3 regions of the Mediterraneibacter sp. NSJ-151 genome follow, and region 2 is predicted to be linked to each of the others. Evidence: predicted binding sites of a transcription regulator. Region 2 holds the regulator's gene; each other region holds the start of a gene.
The links. Region 2 encodes Rex, which represses fermentation and respiration genes when NADH is low (regulators of the CRP and FNR family bind a similar motif). Its sites were predicted from a motif close to ATTGTTAANTANTTAACAAT; they were not measured.
Positions count from the first base shown of each region.

Region 1: adhE (bifunctional acetaldehyde-CoA/alcohol dehydrogenase) is a predicted target of Rex. The motif match lies at 2,379-2,398, and genes of this name have one in related genera.
Region 3: rsxC (electron transport complex subunit RsxC) is a predicted target of Rex. The motif match lies at 2,028-2,047, and genes of this name have one in related genera.

Region 1 covers NZ_JAKVPP010000019.1:21,477-25,771, reverse strand. Annotated here, with positions in the region: gene rpsD (30S ribosomal protein S4) at 1-581, shown strand, start outside; gene LQE94_RS14805 (DNA-directed RNA polymerase subunit alpha) at 641-1,600, shown strand; gene LQE94_RS14800 (bL17 family ribosomal protein) at 1,717-2,253, shown strand; gene adhE (bifunctional acetaldehyde-CoA/alcohol dehydrogenase) at 2,457-4,295, shown strand, end outside.
Region 2 covers NZ_JAKVPP010000003.1:41,695-45,989, reverse strand. Annotated here, with positions in the region: gene alr (alanine racemase) at 1-747, opposite strand, end outside; gene LQE94_RS03605 (NAD(P)H-hydrate dehydratase) at 771-2,264, opposite strand; gene LQE94_RS03600 (redox-sensing transcriptional repressor Rex) at 2,458-3,105, opposite strand; gene abc-f (ribosomal protection-like ABC-F family protein) at 3,332-4,295, shown strand, end outside.
Region 3 covers NZ_JAKVPP010000002.1:42,953-47,247, forward strand. Annotated here, with positions in the region: gene LQE94_RS02135 (RnfABCDGE type electron transport complex subunit D) at 1-570, opposite strand, end outside; gene rsxC (electron transport complex subunit RsxC) at 585-1,904, opposite strand; gene rpsA (30S ribosomal protein S1) at 2,160-3,242, opposite strand; gene ispH (4-hydroxy-3-methylbut-2-enyl diphosphate reductase) at 3,223-4,080, opposite strand; gene cmk ((d)CMP kinase) at 4,090-4,295, opposite strand, start outside.

The DNA.
Region 1 (4,295 bases), on a different contig from region 2:
GAGTTCCAGTTCTTAAAAGATGCCGTTCATTAGGTATGGACCCAATCTATTTAGGAATTAATAAAAAATCTAACAGACAGTTAAAAAGATCTAATAGAAAAATGAGCGAGTATGGTCTTCAGTTACGTGAAAAACAGAAAGCTAAATTTATCTATGGTGTTCTGGAAAAACCTTTCAGAAACTACTATGCAAAAGCAAAACAGCAGGAAGGAATGACAGGTGATAACCTTATGGTTCTTCTTGAATCCAGACTGGACAACGTAATGTTCCGTATGGGATTTGCTAGAACAAGAAAAGAAGCTAGACAGATTGTTGACCACAAACATGTACTTGTTAATGGTAAACAGGTGAACATTCCTTCTTACCTTGTAAAAGCTGGTGATGTTATCGAAATCAAAGAGAAAAACAAAGGTTCTCAGAGATACAAAGACATTCTTGAAGTAACAGCTGGAAACATGGTTCCTGATTGGTTGGAAGTTGATGCTGAAAACCTCAAAGGTGAAGTAAAAGAACTTCCTAAGAGAGAAGCAATCGATGTTCCTGTTGATGAGATGTTGATCGTCGAGTTATATTCTAAATAATAATTGGAATTAATATCGTATCCCTCAACATTTTTAAACCCATAAGGAGGGTCTGTGTAGTGTTTGATTTTAATAAACCGAATATTGAAATTACTGATATTTCAGAAGATAAGAAATATGGAAGATTCGTTGTAGAACCACTTGAAAGAGGTTATGGAATCACATTAGGTAACTCCATGAGAAGAATTATGCTTTCTTCTCTTCCGGGAGCTGCTATCAGTTCTGTAAAGATTGATGGCGTTTTACATGAATTCAGTTCCATTCCAGGTGTAAAGGAAGATGTAGCAGAGATTATCATGAACTTGAAATCTCTTGCAATCAAAAATTCATCTGAATCTGATGAAGTGAAAACTGCTTATATCGAATTTGAAGGAGAAGGCGTTGTAACAGGTGCTGATATCCAGGCAGACTCTGATATTGAGATTATGAATCCTGAGCAGGTCATTGCTACATTAAGTGGTGGTAAAGACAGCAAATTGTATATGGAAATGACCATTACAAAAGGCAGAGGATACGTGAGCGCAGACAAGAACAAGAGCGATGATTTACCAATTGGTGTAATTCCGATTGATTCTGTTTATACTCCGGTTGAACGTGTCAATATGACTGTTCAGAATACACGTGTAGGTCAGGTTACAGATTATGATAAACTGACATTGGATGTATGGACAAAAGGTACATTGCTTCCAGACGAGGCTGTCAGCCTTGCTGCGAAAGTACTCAGCGAACATTTGAAACTCTTCATCGATCTTTCAGAAGTAGCTCAGGCTGCAGAAGTTATGATCGAAAAAGAGGATGATGAGAAAGAAAAAGTTCTTGAGATGAGCATCGACGAACTTGAATTGTCAGTACGTTCCTACAACTGTCTGAAGAGAGCAGGAATCAATACAGTTGAAGAACTTACAAATAAAACATCAGAAGATATGATGAAAGTACGTAACCTTGGACGTAAGTCTTTGGAAGAAGTACTTGCTAAGCTTAAGGAACTTGGACTTGAGCTTAATTCCGGTGAGGAATAATTAGATTTGCTTAATATTTAAATTTCTGTCCGGTAAGACCGATGTGTGCGGACAGAGCATTTGATTAATAAGCCCGAAGACGCATAACCAAATGTAAATTATGGAGGATAAGTACAATGGCAAAATATAGAAAACTCGGCAGAACTTCTGCTCAGAGAAAAGCCTTAATCAGAAACCAGGTAACAGCATTGTTAAACAATGGTAAAATCATTACAACAGAAGCAAAAGCTAAAGAGATTCGTAAAGAAGCTGAGAAGCTGATCGCTCTGGCTGTAAAAGAGAAAGATAACTTCGAAGAAGTTACAGTAACAGCTAAAGTTGCTCGTAAAGACGAGAATGGCAAGAGAGTAAAAGAAGTTGTAGACGGAAAGAAAGTTACTGTTTATGATGAAGTTGAAAAGACAATCAAAAAAGATATGCCTAGCAGACTTCATGCAAGAAGACAGATGGCTAAAGTTCTGTATTCTGTAACAGAAGTTCCTACAGCAGCTGCAGGAAAGAAGAAAAATACTAAGAAGGTTGATGTTGTAGACAAATTGTTTACAGAGATCGCTCCTAAGTATGCAGACCGTAACGGTGGTTATACAAGAATCGTTAAGATTGGCCAGCGTAAAGGTGATGCAGCTATGGAAGTTTTAATTGAGTTAGTTTAATTAGAATATTTTTTCAGAGGATAGAGATGATAATCTCTATCCTCTTTTTATTCTAAATTTGAAAATTTGTGAAATTAGCACAAAAAGAGTTAAGAAATTAACGTTAAATATTTAACACAATATACATTGACAAATATTTAACAAGAAGTTATACTGTATTTGTAATTAAGAAAGAGACGTTCAATTACGGAGGAATAATCAAAATGGCAAAGAAAAAAGAAGTTGTAGTACCTGAGATCGTAGATAGTGTAGAAACACTTGAAGCAAAAATGAAAGCAATGCGCGAAGCACAGAAAGTATTCGCAACTTATAGTCAGGAGCAGGTAGATAAAATCTTTTATGAAGCTGCTATGGCAGCAAATAAACAGCGTATACCACTCGCTAAGATGGCAGTAGAAGAGACTCAGAGAGGTATCGTTGAAGATAAAGTAATTAAGAATCATTATGCAGCAGAGTATATTTACAATGCTTATAAAAATACAAAGACATGCGGAGTAATCGAAGAAGATCCAGCATTCGGAATTAAAAAAGTTGCAGAACCAATCGGATTGGTAGCAGCAGTAATTCCTACAACAAACCCAACTTCAACAGCAATTTTCAAAACTTTGATCTGTTTGAAGACAAGAAACGCAATCATCATCAGCCCACATCCAGCAGCAAAAGCATGTACAATTGCAGCAGCAAAAGTTGTTCTTGAGGCAGCTGTAAAAGCTGGAGCTCCAGAAGGAATTATCGGATGGATCGATACACCATCACTTGAACTGACAAACACAGTTATGAAAGATGCAGATATCATCCTTGCAACAGGTGGTCCTGGAATGGTTAAAGCAGCTTATTCATCAGGAAAACCTGCACTTGGTGTTGGAGCTGGTAACACACCAGTAATCATTGATGATACAGCAGATGTAAGAATGGCTGTTAACTCAATTATTCATTCAAAAACATTTGATAATGGTATGATCTGTGCTTCAGAGCAGTCAGTAACAGTACTTGAAAGTGTTTACGAAGAAGCTAAGAAAGAATTTGAATATCGTGGATGCTACTTCCTTAAAAAAGGTGAGGAACTCGATAAAGTTCGTAAGACAATCATTATTAACGGAGCATTAAACAGCAAGATTCCTGGAAAATCAGCATACGAGATCGCAAAACTTGCAGGTGTGAAAGTTCCTGAAAGTACAAAGATCCTTATCGGTGAAGTTGAATCAGTAGATATTTCAGAAGAGTTCGCTCATGAAAAATTATCTCCAGTACTTGCTATGTATAAAGCAAAAACATTTGATGAAGCACTTGCTAAGGCAGAACAGCTTGTAGCTGACGGTGGATATGGTCATACATCATCACTGTATGTTCATCCGGCAGAGAAAGAAAAAATTGCAAAACATGCAGCTGCAATGAAGACATGTCGTGTATTGATCAACACACCTTCTTCACAGGGAGGAATTGGAGATCTTTATAACTTCAAACTGACACCATCACTTACACTGGGATGTGGTTCTTGGGGAGGAAACTCTGTATCTGAGAACGTTGGAGTAAAACATTTGATCAATATCAAGACAGTTGCTGAGAGGAGAGAAAATATGCTTTGGTTCAGAACACCTGAAAAGGTATACTTCAAGAAAGGATGTATGCCAGTTGCACTTGATGAACTTGGAACAGTAATGAACAAGAAGAAAGCATTCATCGTAACAGACTCATTCTTATACAAAAATGGTTATGTAGCTCCAATCGAAGAAAAATTAGACGAAATGGGAATTCAGCATACATGCTTCTTTGAAGTTGCTCCAGACCCAACATTACAGTGTGCTCAGAAAGGTGTAGACCAGATGAGAGCATTCGAGCCTGACACAATCATCGCTCTTGGTGGTGGATCAGCAATGGATGCAGCTAAGATTATGTGGGTAATGTATGAGCATCCAGAAGCAAACTTTGAAGATATGGCTATGGACTTCATGGATATCCGTAAGAGAGTATTTACATTCCCTAAGATGGGAGAGAAAGCTTACTTTGTAGCAATTCCTACATCTTCAGGAACAGGTTCAGAG
Region 2 (4,295 bases):
TTCTAATGCCGGTTTTAATGAAATTGCATTTTTATTTACCTCATCAGACGGATACATTCCATATAAAGAGATTCCTGCTCTTGCCAGATTGTGCTTCATATTGGGAAAATCTATAATTCCAGCACTATTATCGCAATCAATATATGGAATTTCCAGATTTTTCTCTTCCAGTGCCTGTTTCATCCAAACAAATTTCTCATGCTGTTGATATGTATAGCTTTTATCTTTTTCATCTGCCTTCGCAAAATGCGTGAACATTCCTTCAATTTTTATATTTGGTAATTTACTTATCTGTTCAATAATATCTGCCGTTTCATCCGATACTGCAAAACCAATACGTCCCATTCCTGTATCGATTTTAATATGCAAATATGCCGTTTTATTTAATTTAACAGCCTGTTTTGATATTTCTATTGCCATTTCTTCTGTATATGTAGCAGGACGTACTTCGTAACGGATCATATCCTCATACTGATCTGGAAATACACATCCCAATACAAGGATTGGCTTACAAATTCCAGCCTTACGCAAGAGAGCAGCTTCATCAAGACTAGCTGTCGCATAACCCCATACATAATCCACTGATTCGAACATTCTGGCAATTGGAATCGCACCATGTCCATATCCATCTGTTTTAATAACCGCAACCAACTTTGCTCCTGTTCCGATTCGCTCCTTCATTTGTTCCATGTTATATGCAATTGCATCCAAATCAATTTTTGCATACACACGTGTATATTGTTTCATGTTCTATTCCTCCATATCAAATATTACTGTTCTACCTGCTTTAGTACATCTTTTATTCCTGAAATCAAATCTTCTGCCAGTACACTGTAAACGCCACAGCTTTTTCTTGCATAATCTCCTCCGTTTGCATGAAGATACACTCCTGACACAACACTATCATACAAATTCATATGTTGTGCTGTAAGCCCTGTGATCACACCAGCAAGAACATCTCCCGAACCTGCTTTTGCCATCGCACTATTTCCTGCAGTATTTACAAATAAAGGATGATCTTCTTTTGCTACAAGCGTACGAGCGTCTTTCAACGCACAAACAACAGGATACCGTTTCACAAAATCAGTCAATATATTCATACGATCTGCATTTAATTTTGCGACCGAGCACTTTAAAAGTCTCGTCATTTCCTTCATGTGTGGAGTTAATGCTATCGGAAATGTACTTTTTTCAAGCAATTCCATCTTTTCAGATAAAAGATTGATTCCATCTGCATCAATAATACATGGGACTTTACAGAATTGAAATACCCCTTGTAATAATTTATCTGCTGTTTTTTCCTGGCCAAGTCCACATCCAATACATACAACATCTGCCCAATTTAATAATTGTTTCAATTCTTCTTCAGAATATTCTGTATAAGTGGAGATAATTGCTTCTGGCAGCAGTTGTTGAAGAATGCTTCTGTTTTCTTTGGCAGTATATATCTGAACAAGCCCTGCTCCGCTTACATATGCTGCTTTTGCACTTAAATATGCTGCTCCGGCCATTCCCTTGCTTCCGGTAATCATAAGCACTTTCCCATATGTTCCTTTATGCGAATTTGCCACACGTTTCGGCAGACATGTGCAAAGATCATCTTGTTCCAGTGTATAACATATTTCTATATTATTTTGGTAAAGTTCTGTATTGATACCGATTGATTTTACAACTACTTCTCCTGCAAAATCTTTTCCCGGATACAGAACAGTTCCTAGTTTCTCACATTGTACAGAAACCGTCAAGTCCGCTTTAAATGCTATACCTAAAATTTTTCCGTCCAAAGAACTGACTCCCGAGGGTATATCTACCGCAACTTTATATCCTTCCATTGCATTTAAACACTCTATCACGGAAGCATATTTACCGCTTATCTCCCGGCAAAGTCCAACGCCAAAAATCGCATCTACGATCACGCCATACTCTTCATCAGGGATTTCTGTCTCTATCGATATCCCAATATTTTTACAAATACAATATTGTTGTTTACATTCATCGCTCATTGACTCTGTTTTTCCAACAAATGCAATTCCTACGGAATAATTCTCATCATGTAACAATCTTGCGATTGCAAATCCGTCTCCTCCATTATTTCCGGAACCACAAACTATCAGTATCTTTTTGTTCTTCAAAACTTTCGATTTTATAACCTCAGCAATTCCCAATGCAGCTCTCTCCATCAGCACCAAAGATGGAATTCCTATTTCATGAATTGTGTGTGCGTCAGCTTTTTGCATCCAATTTCCAGTAGGCAAATATCGCATTTTTACTCATCCTTTCTTAAAGCACGAAATAAAATAATTATCTCCAAACTATGAGAAACACGCTTCGCGAGTTTCTCAAGTTATCGCGGCAGTCGCCAAGGTCTCGTGCAAGCACGGACTTTGGCTCGTTGCTCGCGTAAATACAAATAACGTGCAAAGGCATTAAACAACCCTTTTGCACGTTATGATACTTCTAATCTTCCCCATGTTCTTCTTTGTATCGGGTAATATTATAGGACAACTTCATCAAGCTATCAGATAAATGGACACTTTCTACAATCACATCTTTCGGAAGATTCAAATCTGTATGTGCAAAATTCCAAATTGCTTTAATGCCATTACGTACCAGAATATCAGATACTTCAACCGCTTTTGTTTTTGGAATTGTGAGTGCTACAATATCAATATTTTCTTCCTGAAGAACTGTCTCTAATTCATCCATCATTCGAATCGGAATGTCTCTGATCACTTTTCCTTTCAATTCAGGATTCACATCAAAGATTCCTTTTAAAATAAATCCATTTCTTGCAAAAGATGCATAATTTGCAAGTGCCTGTCCTAAATTACCTGCTCCTATGATTACCATATTGTGACTCTGGTCCAATCCCAGTATCTTACCAATCTCCGTGCGAAGATACTTTACATTATAACCATATCCTTGTTGGCCAAATCCACCAAAATTATTCAAATCCTGGCGAATCTGTGATGCTGTTACATGCATTTTTTTACTTAAATCACTTGATGATATTCTTTCTACTCCGGCTTCATTGAGTTCACCAAGATATCTGTAATATCTTGGAAGTCTCCCAATAACAGCCTTTGATATTCCTCTTGACTCCACACTTATCGTCCTCCAAATATAAACTATATCTATTATAAAGTTTTATTTTAACAAAGTCAAACTTTTGACATACTTTTTTTGTATTTTATCTAAAATTTTTTTATATTTCGTCGGTTTTCACACTATTTTATCTGAATTTTTTTGTGAAATCTAAATTCTTTAGTTGTATTTTATCTGTATTTCGATATAATAAATACGATATGCTTAAATATAGGAGGATGTATATATGATACTTGCATGTCATAATCTAAATAAATCTTTCGGAGAACGCATCATTGTAAAAGATGGTTCTTTCCATATTGAAGATAGAGAAAAGGTTGCTTTTGTCGGTGTGAATGGTGCCGGAAAATCAACAATTTTAAAAATGATCATTGGCGAAGAGCCAACAGACAGCGGGAATATTGTTCTTACAAAAGGGAAAACAATTGGTTATCTTGCACAGCAGCAAAATCTAATCAGTGGAAATAGTATTTACGAAGAATTAAAAACTGCAAAAGCAGACATTATAAGACTTGAAGAACAAATTCGTACGATTGAACACGAATTAAAAGGCTTATCCGGTGATGAATTACAGACTCGCTTGAATACTTACAACCGTCTGATGTCTGAATTTGAATCCAAGAACGGATATGCATATGAAAGTGAAATCATAGGGGTGTTAAAAGGACTTGGTTTTCAGGAAAATGAGTTTTCAAAGGAAGCCAGCACGCTATCAGGTGGACAAAAAACGCGTGTTTCCTTAGGCAAACTTCTGTTAACAAAACCAGATATCCTATTATTGGATGAGCCGACCAACCATTTGGACTTAAATTCTATATCCTGGTTAGAAACATATCTGTTAAATTACCCGGGAGCTGTATTCATCGTATCACATGACCGTTTCTTCTTAAACAGAGTCGTAACTAAGGTTGTTGAAATAGATCAAGGGCATCTTCGTATGTATAATGGTAATTATAAAGATTACGCCGAAAAAAAACGTCAGTTACGCGATGCACAAATGAAAGAATATTTAAATCAACAAAGAGAAATCAAACACCAAGAGGCAGTAATTGAAAAATTAAAATCTTTTAATCGAGAAAAATCTATCAAGCGTGCTGAAAGCCGCGAAAAAATGCTTGACAAAATAGAACGTATTGACAAACCGATGGATTCCACACAGGAAATGCATTTTGAGCTGAATCCATCTTGTA
Region 3 (4,295 bases), on a different contig from region 2:
CATTGCACCGATCATGATTGCAAGTACAGATGTCTCTCCGATTGTTCCACGAATATTTCCAATAAGCATATTCATTGTATTAACAGTTTCTCCCGCCTTTAATTCAGCTAACGGAGTCGCTCCTGTTACACCATCATATACAAAATACGTCATCTTTCCTGTAAAAGAAATCAAAAGAAAACATCTGGCTCCAAGTGCCGGGTTCATGAAGTTCTGGCCAAGCCCACCGAAAAGCTGCTTTACAACCAGAATTGCAAATATCGAGCCTAAAGCTCCCATCCATACAGGAAGTGTAGGAGGAAGGTTTAATGCAAGCAATAATCCGGTTACTACTGCACTAAAATCCTTGATTGTAATAGTTTTATGCATTAATCGCTCATAAATATACTCTGTAGCTACCGCCGTTAAAGTTGTAACAACCACAAGTACCCATGCATGTTCATGACGGAAGTTATAAATTCCGAAGAAAGTTGCTGGTAACAGTGCGATCACTACCATCAGCATAATGTTGCTGGTTGTCACCTTATCCCTAATGTGTGGAGAAGATGATACTTTTAACTGTTCATTCACTGTCTTTCACCTCTCTATTTTTTTCTCTTATTTGCAAGTGCAATTTTTCTCATCGCACCAATGGATTGTTTCAATTGACGTTTTGCCGGACACACATAACTGCAAGAGCCACATTCTACACATTCAAGTCCATTCCATTTCAAAAATGCCTCTTCATTAAATCGCTGAGCAAAATCTGCCAATCTGGACGGAATGATTCTACTAGGACAGACTTCTACACAGCGTCCACAGTTAATACAGGCTGATTCAGAACTTGCTGCAACAACATCTTTCTCAAATGCCAGAATAGAGGACGATGTCTTTGTAATTGGAGTATCCAGAGAAATCATTGCAAATCCCATCATCGGGCCACCGGAAATTACTTTCTCAGGTGAACAGTTAAAGCCACCTGCTGCCTCGATTACTTCCTGATGATTTGTTCCTAATAATACTTTAAAGTTTCCCGGACGTACCACAGCATCTCCACTGACAGTCACAATTCGTTCCATTAAAGGTTTTCCATTTATAACCGCATTATGGATTCCCACCAATGTTTCCACATTATCTACAATACATCCTGCATCGGCTGGCAGCATTGATGAATTAATTGCCCGCTTTGTCAGAGCATAAATAAGCTGACGCTCTGCTCCTTGTGGATATTTTGTCTGCAAAATGCGCACTTCCATACGAGGTTCATCTTTAACTGCTTCCTGTAATTTTTCAATACAGTCTTTTTTATTATCTTCTACACAAAAAATTCCTTTTGCATTCTCAAACAATGACAATACAACACGCATACCACTTACCAGTTCTTCTGTATTTTCAAGCATTCTTCTGTAATCTGCTGTAATATATGGCTCACATTCTGCACAGTTTGCTATAATATATTCAATTTTATCTGGTTCCTTCGGTGACAACTTAACACGTGTTGGGAAACCTGCACCTCCCATACCTACAATTCCCGCTTCGCCAATTTTGTTAAGAATTTCTTCTTTTGACAGTTCTCCTAATGCTTTTGAGCAAGAATATTCCACTTCATTATATTCACCATCATTTTCAATCACAATACAATCCACACTGTTTCCTGTCGGGTTCAAATGTTTTTCCAATGCAAGTACTTTACCTGATACAGATGAATAGATTGGCGCTGAGACAAATCCACCTGCTTCCGCAATCTTCTGCCCCTTTAACACAGCATCTCCCTTTGCGACAATTGCAGTTGCCGGAGCGCCTATATGCTGAGACAATGGATAAATCATCTTTCCTGTTGGAATTACTTCTTTAATTGACTGATCTTTTGCAAGACTTTTACCATCATTTGGATGAATCCCACCTTTAAATGTTAACAATCCCATTCTTTTTTCTCCTTTCCCTTACGTTAATCACAATTTTACTAAATTATGTATACAAAATCCAGTATATTTTGATAAGTCTTTGTATCTTTTGATGTACATAAAGCTAATTTCGTTCATTTTTAGATTGTGAATTTTTCATCATTTTTGCATTAAAAAAGACCAGCTCCTAACGGATGCTGGTCCTTTACGTTCTTCAAAGAATTCGAAAAGATCTAGCAGACCTCTTCTATTGTATATATCTTTTTACAACTAAAATTATTCTTCTGTCGCTTCCTGAGAATCATCAGTGCTCTCAAGTGCTTTCATGCTCAGGCTGATTTTCTTATCTGCTTCGTTCAAATCAACGACTTTAGCTGTTATCTCCTGTCCAACTGCAAGAACATCTGAAGGTTTTTCTACATGTGCTCTTGAAATCTGTGATACATGAAGTAATGCATCAACACCTGGTGTCAACTCAACAAATGCTCCGAAGTCTGTCATACGAGCAACTTTACCTGTTACTACTGAACCTACTGCAAATTTTTCTGAAGCATCAGCCCATGGATTTGTCTCTGGGAATTTCAAGCTAAGTGCAATCTTAGTATCATTGATATCTTTAATAAGAACTTTTACTGTATCTCCTACACGGAATACTTTCTTAGGGTTCTCAACTCTTCCCCAAGACATCTCTGAAATATGGAGTAAGCCATCAACACCACCAAGATCGATAAATGCACCGAAATCAGTTACATTTTTAACTGTTCCTTCTACTACATCACCAACATTCAGTTTTGCAAAAAGTTCTTTCTGTTTTTCAGCTCTCTCTGCAACAAGAAGCTGTCTTCTATCACCGATAACACGGTTTCTTCTTGGATTGAACTCACTGATCACGAACTCGATTTCCTGTCCATCGTATTTGCTCAAATCTTTTTCATAAGAATCAGATACCAGACTTGCCGGGATAAATACTCTTGCACCTTCAACCTCTGCGCAAAGTCCACCGCCAAGAATCTGTGTTACAGTTGCTTTTAATACTTCTTTGTTCTCAAAAGCTTCTTTTAATCTCTCATTTCCTTTTTCAGCTGCAAGTCTCTTATATGTCAGTAACACCTGACCTTCACCATCATTTACTTTTAGCACTTTTACAGTCATAGCATCTCCAACTTTTACTGCTTCAGTTAAGTCTACAGACTGATCATTTGAGTACTCGCTCTTTGTAATAATACCATCGGCTTTGTATCCGATATTAAGGATAATCTCTTCAGGTTTCACATCGATAACTGTACCCTCTACAACCTCTCCATTATGAATTGTTTTGAATGACTCATCTAACATTTGTTCAAAAGATAATTCTGACATTATTTTGAACCTCCTCAATTATATTGTTGGGCGTGGATGCCCCTGCTGTAATACCTACTGTTTCCACTGACCCTAATTGATTCATATCCAAATCGTCAAGTGTCTGTATGTAGTACGTATCTTTACATGCGTTTTTGCATATTTCAAATAACTTCTGGGTATTGGAACTATGTTTATCACCAATCACGATCATAGCATCCACCTCTTCTGCAATGCGTTGTGCCTCTGTCTGGCGCTCCTTTGTAGCATTACAGATTGTATTTAAAACACTTACATCATAACTCTTTTTTAAAATAATTTCAACTAATTCTTTAAATTTATTGTAATTAAATGTCGTTTGAGAAACAACACAGGCCTTTTCATTTTCCGGAATTATCAACTTGTCTATATCTTCTTTCGTTTGTACCACCACAGCTTTTATACCAGCCCAGCCACGAATTCCCTCTACTTCCGGATGCTGTGGGTTTCCTACTATAATAATATAATTTCCGTTTGTGCTTTCTTTTTGTACAATATTATGGATCTTTTTCACAAAAGGGCAGGTTGCATCTACAATCTTAATTCCTTTCGCATTTAACTTGTCATAAATCGCTTTCTCCACTCCGTGTGAACGAATAATCACCGTTCCTTCTGTCAACGCATCCAGTTCTGCTTCACTTTGAAGTACGATAACTCCTTTTTGTTTCATATCCTTTACAACTTCTTCATTATGAATGATCGGACCATATGTGTATATCGTTGTACTTTCCGAAGCCTTTTCTAATTGTTCATATACGGTATCTACTGCGCGTTTTACACCAAAGCAAAATCCTGCGGTTTTTGCACGAATCACTTCCATAAGCTCCTCCTATTTACAATAGCTGCAGATTGTTTTTACAACTTCATCTATTGTCATTTCTGAACTATCTACTAAAATAGCATCTTCTGCCTGTTTTAACGGAGCAATCTCTCGATTCATATCGCGTTCATCTCGTTCCTTGATGTCTTGCGCGATTTCTTCATACACACAGTTTTCTCCTTTTTCCAGAAGTTCTTTGTACCTGCGTGTTGCTC